DNA from 2 places in the Lentilactobacillus hilgardii genome. Region 2 is predicted to be linked to the other one. Evidence: riboswitches for the same ligand, from Rfam matches in the RefSeq annotation. Region 2 holds a riboswitch; the other holds the start of a gene.
What was found. A riboswitch is a leader RNA that binds a small molecule or an ion and turns the genes downstream of it on or off. The one in region 2 is predicted to bind thiamine pyrophosphate.
Positions count from the first base shown of each region.

Region 1 (8,217 bases), 460 kb from region 2:
AGCAGATTCATCGTTGCGACACCAGCTACAACAATCGATGAACCTAAAGTGACGTTACCAATATTAAACCCGTCTCCCAGCCACATTGCCATATACGAAAGTTGGCCAATATGTCTATCGGCTTGGGTTCGAGGCTTTAAATCGGGTGAAATTGAAAGCGCCTTTGATGTGTTCATAATGACTCAACTCCAGCACGCTGTTTTGTTAAAAACCGGCCGGTTGGTTGCCCCACAAAGCCTTGTTTCAAAGTGTAAATAATCTGGCCCCGAAGAATGGTCGTTGTGACTCGATCGTTAATTTTAAAACCGGTATAAGCACTAATTTTGTTTTCATAATACAAATCCTTTGTTTTCAAAACATAGCTTTGATTAGGATCTAAAAGCGTGATATCAGCATCATAGCCAACCTGTAACTTTCCCTTATTGACAATTCCAAATAATGTTGCCGGCGTTTCAGCCGTGAGCTTCACGAAATCTGTAACAGGCAACCCCCGTTTCTTAACTGCTTCATCATAAAGCAAATCGACATTATTTTGGCAGCCACTCACACCACCCCAAATATCAAAAATATTATGCTCTGGGCTTTCCTTCATCGACATTGGAGCCGGCGAATGATCGGAACCAATTGTATCAACTTGGCCGGCAAACACTTTCTTCCAAAGTCCTTTAACAATTTCAGGATCTCTCAGTGCCGGTGAACATTTAGCCAACGGTCCAATTTTTTCAAATTGATTACGATCCAATATCAGGTAATGTGGACAAGTTTCACACGTCACATTCTGCCCATTCTGTCGAGCCTGGGTCACTTGATCAACGGATTCAGGTGTAGACAAATGGACAAAGTGCAAATGAACATTAGTCTGTTTGGCAAGATAAATGGCTCGGCGAACTGCTTCGACTTCAACAAATGGTGGTCTTGAATCGACGTAGTCCTGAATGTCTGTTTTCCCCTCGGCAATCTTCTCAGCAGCTAAACCATCAGTAATGGCTGCATTCTCAGCGTGTACCAGGATAGGCAATCCCGTTTTACCAATAGCCTGCATCCCTTTTAGTAACTGATAATCATCAACGTTTTTAAAATCCCCGGGAAGATCTGAGCCGGTCGTTGCCATAAATGCTTTAAAACCCATTGCACCTTCGTCTGCCATTTTTTGAATTTCAGTCAGATTTCCCGGAACCAGGCCGCCATATAATCCAAAATCGACATAGGATTTATGCTCGGCAATTTCTTTTTGTCGTTTAAATTCTTCCCCTGTGGTCCGAGCAGGTAAGGCATTCAAAGGCATAACCAACATTGTGGTCGTCCCACCGGCCGCTAATGCTTGTGAACCGGTATGATAGTTCTCCCAGTCACTTCTTCCGGGTTCATTAATGTGAACGTGTGAATCAATCATCCCCGGTAACACGATTTGGCCATTGGCATCGATTACTTTATCCGCTTGATCGGCCAAACCACTTCCGATGGCGGCAATTTTTCCGCCCTTGATCGCTAAATCGGCGTTTACAACTTTAGTTGGTGTCACAATATGACCATTTGTAATGACTAACGAATATTCCATAAAAAAATCCTTCCTTCAAAACAGTCGAAGAAAAGATCAAACGGCTTCTTATTCAGAATAACCGGCTTAGTCTCCCTTCGACAGTTCAAACTGTATCAGGTTCAATGGGTATCATCTCAGCTATAAAAGCACCCCAGACATCTTTATTAAGCTTTTACTTTGAAACGTTAAAATGCAGGACTGATGATCGCTCAACAAGTGAGAAAATCATTTTGACCAAAACCGCACCAAAAACAATATCAGAGATCAAACGAACAGTAAATAATGCAATAATCATCGGAACCGAATATTTAACATAGCCTAACCTAAACAGCTCGTAGCCAAAAGCCACAACGGTTGTCGTAATGGAAGATGTCAGAAGACTTGCCCATCCCCAATTGCGATAGCGTAAAAATGTAAAGCCCAACTCACTGCCAAAGCCTTGAACAATCCCGGAAATTAGCGCTGCAGCACCAAACGTGCCTCCAAATAAAACCTCAGCTGCAGCTCCCAAGGTTTCACCGATAATCGCGGAACCGGGAACCCGTACTAAATACATCGTCAACGGTCCAGCCATGATCCAAAGCCCAAATAAAGCTTCATTGGCAAAGGGCCCGATTACCAGATATAAAGCATTATATATCCAGTCCGTTCCAACAAAAATAGCACCAAACGCAATCGCAATTAATGCGATCAAAATAACATCCTGCAAATGAAATTTCTTTTTCACAATATTTCTTCCTTTCCATATGATGATCAACATCTAAAGTATTCAAAAGGGAATTATCTGTGAAACAACAAAAAAACTCCTTTCCCTGAAATTACAGAGAGAGGAGTCTTTACCTACATAGTTAACTGTGCACGAGATAGGTAATTGCTTGTTGTCTTCCTCCGACAGTACGAACTGCATCAGGTTCAATGGGTATTTCTCAGCCAAAGAGGCACCCCAGACAATATTCGATTTTGACATCTTAATTATTACTTAAATGGTGAAGAAAAGCAAGTTGATTATTAAGTGTTCATGTTAAACCGGCTAAACAGCGTAATCGCAATTTAATAATCAAAAGAATCAGGCTATACATTGTAGCATCCCTGTTTAACACTATAATAAACCCGATTAATTCATCAATTTCTTAACTCGAATTTGCAATTCCGGCACGACTTCTTTTATAAACCAGGGATGCTGTTTCATCCACCCATAGTTTAAAGGTGAGGGATGCACCAATGGAAAATACTCCGGTAAATAATCTTCAAAACAGCGAACAGTTTCTGTTAAATTTTTTTGTCGATTTTTTTGAAGATAGTACTTTTGCGCATACTGACCAATTAACAATTTTAACTGGACGTTTGGCATCAATGATAATAAGGGTTGATGCCATTTATCCGCAAACCCTTTTCTGGGTGGCAAATCACCATGTATTCCCTTACCTGGATAGTAAAAATCCAAAGGCATCACGGCAATTTTACCTGAATGATAAAACCGATCCTTATCAATCCCCATCCAGTCGCGTAACCGATCGCCGCTTGGATCATTCCAAAAGACCATCGATTCCTGTGCTTTCCGACTTGGTGCCTGACTAATAATAAGGATCTTGGCGTTTGGCTCAATATGATAAAGCGGCAACACACCCTTGTCAGTATAAATCTTATTTTGCGGATCACGTTGGATAGCATTGAAAATATCGATTGCCGTTTGCATTCTATAGCCTCTTTTCGATTACACTTATTTATGGTATGGACTTCCCTCATTAATCATAAATGCTCGATAAATTTGTTCAGTCAAAACCAATCTCATCAATTGATGAGGCAACGTAAACTTTCCAAACGAAATTTGCGTGTTTGCGCGATCCAAAACATGCTTGGATAACCCTAAAGAGCCTCCGATCACAAACGTAATATCGGAATGACCATAGGTCGTCAGATCAGCAATTTCCTTTGCAAACTGTTCAGAAGATCGCTCTTTTCCTAAAATCGCAAGCGCATAGACGTACTCACGATCTTTTATTTTATCTAGAATTCGCGAACCTTCTTTATTCATAACTTCATTCATTTCGGCTTGGCTTAACGACTCAGGTGCCTTTTCATCGGAAACTTCTATAATTTGAAACTTACAAAAACGGGATAAACGTTTTGCATATTCAGCAATCCCTTGCTTAAAATATTTTTCCTTTAATTTTCCTACAACGACTAATTTAATATTCAATCTCATTTTCTCCTAATTCCATTTTTAGCCTGTGTAAAAAAAGAGGCTTATAAACAAGTTGTCCACATAGTTATCCACAGGTTGATAACTTAAACCGGTTTCTTCTACCACAGCATTTTTTTAAAATATGTCAAGTACCCTTTTAGTTGTCCACATAATTGTGGACAACACCCGTTCGCAAATTCACTTCGCAAACCCTATTATATCAGCATTTTGGAAACCGAACAAACAAGAATTTATTTCTAAAAAAAGTTATCCACAGAAAGTGTGGATAACTTTTAAAATCTGGGGATAACTTATTAACGGTAATATACCAGTGAATTCAATTCACCTTGTGGATTGTCCACAGGTTTATCCACAGGAGAAATGTGTACAAAATTGGTTTGTTTTTATCAGTACTGAATCTTTTAAAAAATAATCTTCATGAAGTTCGTATTTATCCGTTAACTATCCTTATTTTTCTTATTTAATCCGCTTACCGTTCGGAAACCCATTAAACCCACTAATTTACATTAAGTCATCGTTCAGTTTATCTGTGTATCCTTCTAACCAGTATTTAACAAAAGAGCGAGCAACCTTACGATTACTCGCTCTTTTCATACAATAGATAACATCTTTAACTATCGGTGTTGCTAGCTAGAGATTGTTCCTATTTACTTGCTTCACTTAACACTTTATTCGTTGCCTTTTGGCTTAAAGTAATGGATCCTGTTTCCTTATTTCCTTTGTGATAATACGTAACAGAAATTTTATCACCAATCTTATGCTTGTACAAGACATCACGTAATTGGCTCTGTTGTGTGATCTTAGTGCCGTCCAATTCGGTGATAACATCATACTTCTTAATACCGGCACGTTGAGCAGGAGAGCCACTATTCACTTTCAAGACTACCGCACCTTGGGTAACACTCTTTGGTAATTTTAGAACTGAGCGTTGTTGCTCTTCTGAAATATTGGAAAGATCAGTGTAGCCAATTCCCAAAGCCGGACGAACAACTTGCCCGCTCTTGATTAATTGATTAATAATTGTAACAACTTCATTACTTGGAATGGCAAATCCCATTCCTTCGACGCTGGTTCCTTGTTGATCCTGTGCTAATTTCATAGAGTTAATACCAACAACCTGACCCGCAAAATTAATTAAAGGACCACCTGAGTTTCCGGGGTTAATTGCCGCATCCGTTTGAATAACCGTTGCATTGCCAACTTGAGCACCAGATTCTGAAGTTTGTGGTACTTCACGCTTCTTAGCAGAAATAATACCCTGAGTAACAGAAGTTGCATATTGAGAACCAAGTGGTGAGCCAATCGCAAGAACAGGTTCAGCAACTTTAATGTTATCAGAATCTCCAAATTGAGCGACATCCTTGACCTTATTCGAAGTAATCTTAATAACTGCTAAATCAGTAACAGCGTCCTTACCAACCACTTTAGCTGACGCTTTTGAACCATCACTCAGAATAATCTCCAATGCGTTTGCACCGGAAACAACGTGGTTATTAGTCACAATGTAAGCTGTGTTGCCACTCTTTTTGTAAATGACACCTGAGCCTTCACTAGAAGCCTCAAGTTCACCACTCTTCTTACTACTTCCACTGCTTCCTGATCCACCCTCAAGGCCACCAAGAATACCAGCCAGCGTATTATCACTTGAGCTTTCTCTTTGAAGATTAATAACGGAAACAACCGTGTTTTTAGTTGCATTAAAAGCTTTCTCTGCTTGTGTATTGAGGTTCACCTTCACATTACTGATCTTGGTATTGCCATTTTTATTGGTCGAAACCAAAGATGTGCCAGTGCCACTATCACTATTGTTGAAGTATGACATACCACCATAAGTTATTCCACCGCCAAGAGCACCGGCGATAACAGCTGTTACAATAATTTTTCCAAAACCATTTTTTTGTGCCAATGAGTGTTCCCCCTTCGTTTTCTTTAAAGTATATACTTTTTTCTTGAAAAAAGTGTGTTCTCAAAGTTATAAAATTCTAAAGGAAATCTAAATAATCATTAAAGAAGATGCCGTTTCCGGTTCCGTATCATACAATTTAAAATCTTTACCTACACCATAATCATGATCAGCCAAAATTGACGCAACAGTTAAATGACAAAGTGATTTCATATTATTATGCTGACTTCGATGTCCCAGAAAGATCTTCTTTGTTCGATGACCAATCACATCCAGCATCGTATTGGCACCATCTTCATTTGAAAGATGACCCTGATCACCCAAAATCCGCTGTTTTAACGGCCATGAATATTCACCATTCTCTAACATCTCGATGTCGTGATTACACTCCAAAAGATAACCATCTGCATCTTTGATAACCCCCTCCATCCGATCTGAAACGTATCCGGTATCGGTTAAAACAACAAATGACTTGTTACGATGATGAAAAACATAAAACTGTGGTTCAGCTGCATCATGCGACACTGAAAAACTCTCAATATCAATATCACCAAAATCCATAACTGTGTCTGGTGGAAAAATATTAATTTCTTCTTCTGGAATTTTGCCTATTCGTGATCGCATAGCATCCCATGTGCCTTGATTAGCATACACATTCAAATCATATTTTCGTGCTAAAACACCGACACTTTGCCGATGATCCGAGTGTTCATGAGTTACCAAGAGTGTATCGACATCGTTAATGTCACGTCCAATTGAACGCATCAGGTTTGCAATTTTTTTACCACTCAATCCCGCATCTAAAAGAATTTTATGCTGCGGAGTCTCAACATATGTAACGTTGCCGGTGCTTCCACTGGCAAGTACACTGATTTGCATATCATCATTTTCCATAGTGCTTCTTCTTTCCAACATTAATTAACTCCAGAGATACTTTGACTGTTTTTCAAGTTTTCATTCGTTTCTTTTATGATACCACCGGTAAAGGCATTAATCTTTTTAAGCTGAACCTGTGGTGAGTTTTGGGGCTTGATTGCGATAATCCAAGTCGGAATAAAAACGCGATCATCATCAATGGATAACAATTTAGTATAACCTAGTTTTGCCCAGGCTACCTTTGTGTTATTTGGAATCTCATTGTATTGGTATAACCATATTAAAGCACGAGTTTCCGAAATTGTCTCCGATTTTTCACGTAAACTTTTAATATCCTGCAAGTAAGACTGTGTGTAACTCACGATTTGATAACGACCATTCAGCGTAAACCTGATTTGCGCTTCAGTCGAATACATTAAACCACCCATTGCCTTTTGAATATAGACGATACTTCGCGGTGTCGATAAGTCTTTACTATATTGATATTGATCGCCAAAAGCAACGAAGGTTGGGTCCATCAACAACTTATTAATAGATTGCTGTGGATTATCCTTATTAACTTTAACAGGATCCTTAAATTCACTATCCAGTTCATAGCCAACATAGTGGGGAGTCTGATTTAACAGCTGACCCATCTGGTTACGTAAGGTATCGTTTTGCGTACCGGAAAGGTAATACGCAAAATTTTTCTTTTTAGAAAGGCTACCCACTTTAATCTGGTCATCTTTCATTTCTTTGATAATTTTTGAATCAGAATCACCCTGAGACACGTTTTCGGTTTGCATATTCATATTCTGCTCAAACATTCCAAACAAAAAAATATCAATTGCAATAAACGTTACCAGGAAAATGATCTCTATTCGCCTAAAATTCAAACGGCTCCCCCTCCTTTCACTATCAATATCGGTTAATCAACGATGAATAACTGCGCCAAGTGCCTTTATAATTAACGTACCAATCCGGTATCAAATTAATCAGCAATTGTGATGATTTATCTTTTTGCCAACCATAGCCAATTCGTAAATCACGAATATCTTTTGCATGATATCCCTTTGCAATCAAACGCCGAATAGCAGTCTCAGTTGCTGGCAATGTGCTATACCCCTGTTTACTTGGAATTGGTACTTCCGGGTTATCCAGTGAAAACTGCAACCGTTTAGCGTTGGCATTCAAGGTCTGAGTGGAAATTGTCCCAAACCCATTTGCTCTATAAATGGGAAATCCTTCAACAAAGGTTCTATACGAAACGGTTCGCGAATTTGTATCATAATTGAAAAATCGAACACTGTCCAATGGCAATCCCAAATCCACTAATTGCTCGTATGAATCATCAAGTACTGAAGTCACACTTTGCTGATCACTATTATTTCTAAAATCAGAAAAGGTTCCCATTCTGGTTCGCGAATTAAATGCCAATTGAAGCGTATTCTGATCACTATAGGTGACTAGGTTTTTCCGGCGTTTAACGGTGACATTACTTTGTGAATCTCTATTATTTAATAGTCGGCTTACATAATAATCTTCAGACTGACGATCAATTAGGTACTTGTAGGGTTGCATCTGAATTTGACTTTTAACGTAAATCATTGGCTGTCCGTTAAATAGTTGAAGAGAGGCAGGTACTCGCCGAATATTCATATTCAAAACCTTGTTTAAGTTTTTCAAACTATGTTTTTTAACTTTAATTTGATA
Region 1 covers NZ_CP047121.1:19,463-27,679, reverse strand. The annotation lists gene GQR93_RS00135 (NCS1 family transporter) at 1-176, opposite strand, end outside; gene allB (allantoinase AllB) at 173-1,558, opposite strand; TPP riboswitch at 1,614-1,704, opposite strand; gene GQR93_RS00125 (ECF transporter S component) at 1,713-2,300, opposite strand; TPP riboswitch at 2,407-2,496, opposite strand; gene GQR93_RS00120 (uracil-DNA glycosylase family protein) at 2,655-3,236, opposite strand; gene rlmH (23S rRNA (pseudouridine(1915)-N(3))-methyltransferase RlmH) at 3,261-3,740, opposite strand; gene GQR93_RS00105 (S1C family serine protease) at 4,390-5,652, opposite strand; gene GQR93_RS00100 (MBL fold metallo-hydrolase) at 5,740-6,543, opposite strand; gene GQR93_RS00095 (two-component system regulatory protein YycI) at 6,564-7,400, opposite strand; gene GQR93_RS00090 (YycH family regulatory protein) at 7,423-8,217, opposite strand, start outside.
Region 1: another riboswitch for thiamine pyrophosphate. It lies ahead of GQR93_RS00125 (ECF transporter S component); the one in region 2 lies ahead of tenA (thiaminase II).

Region 2 (8,217 bases):
ATCGTCTTTGATTATGATGATCGTGCTGGTTATTTTGATGATCCCATTTCATGGCATCTCCGGCAGACATATTAAGTTTCTCCTGAATTTGACTCGAGAAATCCTGCCAAGCCTGCTTTTGGGCATCTGGCTGATTTCCGATTGACCTGGTCTTTCGCCGATAGTCGTGGGCTAACCGGCGAAAGGTTCGCTGCTGACTTGGTGTTAGTTCGATAAAAGCTTTACGCTCTTGAGTTCCCAAATCTCCAACATCACTAAACTCTTCATTATCCGAGGCATGCCGAATAAACGAGCGAACGGGAATAATGATGAATAAGATCAGAGAAAACTTCGGAAAAAAGTAACCAATAACGATTAAAATCAAATATGATATCCAGGATTCAAGAAAAGCAGTGCCATAAATAACATTGTATAACTTCCGCATATCATCTTTATCAGTGTACTTATCATGGATAATTGTCTTTACAATTCGCCGAAACAAGACCGAAATGACAAGGTCCAATACCCCGTACATGACCACCGTCATTGAATTGGTATCAATGGCCATTAACCGGGTAAACGTTGGAATAAGCGACACAAAGAACATCAGCGCCAAGTCACCAACCACAACACCATTTGAAATCTTTTCGACTTCATTAAAAATCACTGCGTGCTGATACCACAAATTGGCAATAAAGCAAAAACTAACCGCGTAAATACCAATTGCCGCAAATAAACTCCGGTAGTCCAAAACACCATTATTAATTTGAATGGGCAACTCCAGGACCATCACCGTAATCAAAATAGCAATGATTGCATCGACAAAAACGTCAAGTCGCCCCTTTAATTTTTCCTTCATAAACGTCAACTACTTCTCCATTTTCAAAATATAAACCAGTATAGTCCAAATCAACCGGTATTGCTAGAGAGTCAATGACGCGTTATCAACACGTCAAAAAAAGCCAGACAAAAATTCACTTTTTGTCCAGCTTCTTAATTTAATTTATTGTATCGACTACAAAGTGGGCTCCCGACCGTCAAAATGACAACACTTTGCAGACATTCTAATCAACTTAATTTATTCGTGTTCTGCGTGATCCTTTGACTTGGCACTGTTTTGACCATAGTAAGCGTTGGCACCGTGCTTACGATAATAATGCTTGTCCAAAAGATATTGTGGTACGTGGATTTCGTCACGAGTCAATTGCAAAGCATGGTAGCTGATTTCAGCTGAAACTTCCAATACTTTGGCATTGTATACTGACTTATCCGGTGTTGGTCCCCATGAGAAGGGTCCGTGTTGACTAACTAACACGGCTGGTACAGCATCCGGGTCAATCCCGCGTTTTTCAAATTCGTCAACGATGACTTTACCAGTATTCAATTCGTAAGCATCCTTGATTTGTTCCTCATTCAAAGCCGGTGCACATGGAATATCACCATAGAAAGTATCGGCATGTGTCGTACTGACAGCTGGAATATCCATTTTAGCTGCGGCAAAGGAAACACCCCAAGGTGAATGCGTGTGGGTAATTCCACCGATATTAGGAAAATGATTGTACAAATAAGTGTGGGTTGGTGTATCACTTGATGGATTCATGTCGCCTTCAACGACTTTACCGTCCAAGTCAACCACTACCATATCGGATGGTTTCATCTTATCGTATTCAACTCCGGATGGTTTGATAACGAATAAACCCTTGTCCCGATCAATTCCGGAAACGTTTCCCCAGGTAAAGGTCACAAGGCCCAACTTGGGAAGCTGCATATTTGCTTCATAAACTTCTTGTTTAAGATCTTCTAGCATTGTCTGATTTCACCTTTCAATTACTTCATTTTCATTGACTTAACGGCTTCACTTTCAACAGGTAAAGCAGCTTTGTAATTATCGATAAATTTGTCGTATCCTTGAACACTTGCTGGTTCCGGATAAAGAGTGGCTTTGGTTGAATCCTTGAATACCCGGTTAGCCAGGTAGTCTTCCAAAGATTCGCCATTTTTTCGGTTGATGCAGAAGAGTGCTAATACTGCCATTCCCCATGGACCACCTTCACCGGCATTTTCCATAACAGATATCGGTGTGTTTAATGCATCAGCCAAGACTTGTTGTGCAACAACCGGTGTCTTGAAAATACCACCTTGGGCAACCAAAACATTTGTCTTAATGTGCTCTTCACGCAATAAGATATCCATCCCAATCTTTAATGGCGCAAAAGCTGAATAGATTTGGGTTTTAATGAAGTTAGCCAGGTTTAATTTAGCATCCGGTTTACGAACAAATAATGGTCGTCCTTCAGGCATCTTAGTAATGTTTTCACCTGAAAGATAAGCAAAGTTAACCAAACCACCGGCATCCTGATCACCCTTAACAGATTCTGCAAACAATGTTCCGTAAAGATCATCGGGTTTAAGCTGAAGCCCAAGCGCTTTGGCAAATTCACCAAACAAGCCGACCCAAGCATTGATATCTGATGAGCTGTTGTTGGTATGAACCATGGCAACAGGTGCACCATCAGGCGTTGTCACCATATCGATATCACGGTGAACGGCTCTCATTGGTCGATCAAGCACAACCATTGAGAATGCTGAAGTTCCGGCAGAAATGTTACCAGTTCGTTTCTTAACACTGTTGGTTGAAACCATACCAGTACCGGCATCCCCTTCTGGAGGTGCAATCAATGAACCGGCTTCAAGTTGACCGCTTTGATCCAATAATTTGGCACCTTCAGCGTTCAATTCACCGGCTTTTTTGCCAGCTGGTAAAACCTGTGGCAAAATGTCAGTCAAGTTCCATGGGTATTGTTGAACTTCCGGTAGACTGTTAAACTTATCAATCATACCCTTTTCATAATAGGTCGTCTGTTCGTCAATTGGAAAGACACCCGAAGCATCACCAACGCCAAGAACACGTTCGCCTGAAAGTTTCCATGTCACATAACCGGCAAGCGTTGTCAGGAAATCAATGTTTTTAACATGGTCTTCCTTGTTGAGAATTGCCTGATATAAATGTGCAATACTCCAGCGTTCCGGAATGTTAAAGTTAAATAGTTTGGTTAAAGATTCAGCAGCTTGGCCGGTAATATTATTTCGCCAAGTTCTGAATGGTACCAACAGTTCGCCATTCTTATCAAAGGCCATGTAACCGTGCATCATGGCACTAACGCCGATTGACCCGATCTTCTTAAGGTCAACGCCATACTTATCATGAACTTCTAAGGCTAATGTTGCGTAGCTGGTTTGAATCCCATCCCAAATCTTTTCGATCGGGTAAGTCCAAATGCCATTGTCCAGTTCGTTTTCCCAAAGATAATCGCCTGAAGCAATTGTTTGGAAATCGCTCGTTACCAGGACTTCCTTAATTCGGGTTGATCCTAGTTCGATACCCAACGAGATGTTTCCGCTTACAATTTCGTCTCGTACTCGACTTTCGTCCATTGTTTTATCCTCCAGAGTTGCTCGTTATTAAATTACATTTACTGCTTAATTGTAGAATATTCGTACGGATAAATCAATGGTATTTGTTATTTGTAGAATAAATTGGCACTGAATTCTCAGAATAACAGATGGATAACTCATTTATGTGCTTTATTAAAAGATAGTTAACTCCCTCGAATACGGGGAATAGTGCTATTATCCAATCACAAAACGGTTAAACAATCTTTTTTGTTTTGATGTTATCTTTCTCTTGGTATATAGTTAAATTGCGGAACAAAAGCAATGATATCATTGATCATTATCTTTGTTGGTCTTTAAAAGACACCGCTTAAAAATCAAATAACCTTGTGGTCTGGGGTGCTTTAATCGGCTGAGAGATACCCATGGAACCTGATGCAGTTAATACTGTCGAAGGAAGACCGTTTTAGTCAAACCATCATCTGTTAATATCTGACTAAAAGTCCACTTTAAACTGAAGTGGGCTTTTTTATCGTCAAAGCCGATTCTCCTCCTTAGTTTTCAAGGTTAAAAAGAAAGAGGTATTCTATTTTGACAACATTTACAAATCAGATTCACGAACTTGCAAAGCCCCTATGGCTTCGAAGTGCCCATCACCCATTTATCAAGCAATTGACTTCGGGAGATTTACCACTCTCAACGTTTCGTTATTATTTATTGCAGGATCGCTACTATTTAAGTGAATTCGGCAAATTGCACGATAAGATTGCTGATCAACTAACAGACAAAACGGCCATTCAGTTTCTCCGTGATGGTGCCGAAGGATTGAAAAATGGCGAAATTGCGGTTCGAAAGGGATTCTTTACCCAATTAAACATCTCAAAAGAAGAAATCGCTTTAACCCCGATTGCGCCTACTGCTTATAATTACGTTAACCATATGTATGCCGCCCTGTATCAAGGTACCCCTCAACGAGCAATTGCGGCATTACTTCCCTGTTACTGGCTTTACAACGAAATCGGTCAAGCATTGATTAGGCAGGGATCACCAGTCGGCCTCTATCAGCAATGGATTGAAACCTATGACAGTGATGGTTACACAGACAGCGTTAATAAAATGATTCAGTTGACCAATCGAGCTGCTGAGCAAGTAGATGACGCTGAAAGACAAGAAATGACGACCGCTTTTATTCGAAGCAGTGCATACGAACTGGGTTACTGGGGAATGTCGCTTCGACATGAAAATTGGGATTCACTTTAAAACGGCGTCAGGTAAGAGAGAATTCAAGTTTCAGGTTTCAAATCAACCTTTTCTTATACCGTTTAACAAGAAAATAAGGACATCAAAAGGGGCTGCCGGATCAAAATTATTTTTGATTCAACACCCCCTCTTATATACCGAAACCTATAGTCTCAAACAATGTCTGTCAATCGATCCTGGTCTACTATTTCAACCAGCGAAGCGGTCATTTTGATCACCCCATCAGCAATGAGTTGCTTAAACGTACGGCTGATTGTTTCAGGAGTTGTCCCAATGAAAGTAGCGATGTCTTTTTTCTTAAGTGGCAGTTTAAAACTTGATTCGTGCAAAGAAGCACTGGTTTCCAACAAATATTTGGCAAGCTGACCTGCAACATCGGATGTCGATGAAACCGTCTTTTCTTCTTGAAGGTTATTAATTTGTTGGCTCATCGTCGTTAGTAAATTAACAGCTAACTGCGGACTGCTTTTTAATAAAGATTGAAAGGCATCCTGATCAATTTGGCAAACGTTGGAATCAACCAATGCAGTTGCCGTAACATTTCGCTGATCATGACTAAAAAGAGCTGCTTCACCATCAAAATCTCCCGGCTGCATCACTTTCAAAAGTTGTTCCTTCCCACTCTCGGATATCTGAGAAAGTTTGACCTGTCCGTGCTCCAAAATCATAAAGTGTCCCACCTGATCACCAGCAAGGTAAATAATCGTTCCCTTGGGATATTGGTGTTGAACAACCAAGCCTGCTACCGCCTTTTTTTCATCAAGTGGTAATGATTTAAAAATCGGTACCAGGTTAACACAATCCAGTGCATGTTCAGTATGCATTTTTAATCACCTCATTTTTCAGTCAAAAGATGTCCCAACCAATTTTTAGTTGGTGTATCCGGCGCTGTACTCATATCAAATGGCATTGGTTTAAAAACACTTTGAACTTTCTGCCAATCAATTCCTTTTCCATTTTCAGTCATTAAATTTTTAGAAAGATCCGCAACCTGCTCAAGATTGATCTGTTGCATCAGTTGAGGGTTATTTCCCAAAGTCGATAACAGAATGTTCGCAGCCAGTTGTCTGGCAACAAGTTGTTCAAATTCTTCGGTTGTGAGTGTATCAGTCAACAAAATCCGCTGTTTTAAAGGGACCGCGGGAATTTCCCGTTTTAAAAATCGTTGATACTTTGACCAGTTTCTGACAACTGCCCGATAGAACTGGTATGGCACTCGCACATTAATTTTTTTTAACGTATTAACAGCCAGTGCTTTTATTGACCAATTTTTATCTTTAGGTGCATGATCTACCCATTCGATCAGAAAACGTTGCATGGTTTCCTTATCCGTCCCAATCATTTTGGCTTTCATTGTCAACCCGTAGCGAACAAAAATGAACTTACCAAACTGCTTCTCGGTAATCGTTCTATCCGACTTTTCCTGGCGGGCCCTTTTTATTTCTTTTATCTGTCGAAGCTTACTGGACTTGGCAAATTTACCTTGTTTTACCATTATTATCACCTATACCGCAATCTATTGTTTTGGATAACATTAATTATATTATAATAGGATATAACAGAACAATCACTAACGCCAATTCAGAAAGAAAGACTGCCCTTGGAATCGCAACAACATGCAACAAAAACTCAAAAATGGCTCATCGGAATTTTACTGGTCATTCTCCTTGCCTTTGTCGGCAGTTACTTATATTTAAATCATTATTATAGCCGGTCAGCCACAACAAATCGTTTCGTAACCGCCATCGAACAGAATGATTCTAAAACAGTGTCGTCTTTAATCCGTACGGATGATCCGGATTTTAAAGTCACTCCCCATTCGGTTCAGCCTCTAATGGCCTATTATCAAAATCATCCGAATCAGCGGGCCAAATTAAAAAGACGGATGGCGGCAACCGGTGTCGTAAACGGCGTCTTGGACTTTGTGGATACCGGCCATCACTTTTTCATTTTTGAAAAGTACCTACTCGAAGTAAAACCGATTTTCCCAACGATTAACGCCAATCAAGATAACACTCAGGTTAAAATTAACAATCAAATAGTCGCCAAAAGTTTGAACAAAAACGTCACGCGCACGTTTGGTCCTTATATTCCCGGGCGCTACAACATTGTCATGACTTCAAATAATCATGAAAAAACGAAAATGGTTAGTCGTACATTTGAGTGGATAGACCCATCACCACAATCATTACACGTTCAGGAAAATTTTAAATAGTCGATTCATTTCTTACGTAATTTCTCCAATATTTTTTTAAGAAAACTTTATAAAATTTTAGCCTGTTCCCTTGAGGCTATTGGGAAAAGCTAGTATTCTAAATTCACAAGCAAAGGAGGAATTATCCATAATGGGACTACTCGATCATCAATTCTCATATAAAAATGAACCGTCGTTTACAGAAAAAACAAACTCGGAAATTCCCGAATTAAACCACGCAAATGTTAATTTACCTTATCCTGATCTTCAAAAATTACTTAATAAAATATCAATCCTTCAAGATCAGATTGCTAGTTTACAACAGGAAACTCAAACTAATAAAGTCACTTCTCTGAAACAATTAGATTCAACTATTACAATCGATCAACTCTGGGATTATCTACAATCGCATAACGACTTAAAAAAAGACCTTCTAAAAAAAGTTAATGTCGCACAAGCTTTCCCAGTGAGATTACATCTCTCCGGCGCCAACATTGGTACCAAATACGTTAATGAAGAAATTGTTCGTCGTTATGGTTTATCCGATGGCGATTTAGCCAATGCCAACTTTGAGGATAGTAAAATTACCGTTAACGTCATTAAACATAACGGTCATACTTTAGACGATGCCGGCATCAAATTTTATACTGGGGAAATTGTCGACAGAAACGGTCATTTGGAAGTTGATAATCCAACCGGTGATGGTAATATCAGCGGAACTGCCGCTTTTGAAATGGGGGCTTTGCCATATGTGCCGACACACGAAGAAATTGACAAGTATGATCTTAAAGTCGGTCAAATTGTCGATGTTAGCTGGTATGCCAGCAACCCCGGTACCATAAAGATTGTCTGGATTCATCCGGAAGAAGCCGCTGACAGCCAAGCTGAGTCCAAACCGGAAAAGCCAAAGAAACCAACCGGTAATACCCCCAAACCATGGACACCCAACTATGCCGAAATAAAACCAATCGTTTCCGGAAAAACTGTCCTATTGGTCGGTGACAGTGTTTATACAGAAAATCTCCGAAGAGTAACGGATGCTTATGATGCCACCTTAACGGAAGTTGATTCAATCGATCGGGAACGTTTTGAAGCAATGGTTGAAAGTGCGGATATGCTGATTATTGCACTACATTATGTCAGCCATCGCGATTCGAATCTCGCAGTCGACCTTGCTAAGGCACACGGACTAACCTACGCTACTTTTAATCAACACGCAAAGATTCCTTTCGAAATCGCACTTAGAACTGCAGCACAACGATATGAAGCAGCTCAAGTTAATGCAGAGGAATAATTTTAATACCTTATTAATTGTCGGTTACGAAAAGATAATCAGTTGTCATGCTCTAAAATTAACTTTAAAGTAGTTGAACCATTGACCGTATATCTGC
Region 2 covers NZ_CP047121.1:482,882-491,098, reverse strand. The annotation lists gene GQR93_RS02245 (TMEM175 family protein) at 1-838, opposite strand, end outside; gene GQR93_RS02240 (L-ribulose-5-phosphate 4-epimerase) at 1,058-1,786, opposite strand; gene GQR93_RS02235 (xylulokinase) at 1,807-3,414, opposite strand; TPP riboswitch at 3,758-3,848, shown strand; gene tenA (thiaminase II) at 3,964-4,632, shown strand; gene GQR93_RS02225 (Crp/Fnr family transcriptional regulator) at 4,785-5,456, opposite strand; gene GQR93_RS02220 (hypothetical protein) at 5,468-6,127, opposite strand; gene GQR93_RS02215 (TcaA second domain-containing protein) at 6,233-6,847, shown strand; gene GQR93_RS02210 (DUF2325 domain-containing protein) at 6,978-8,120, shown strand.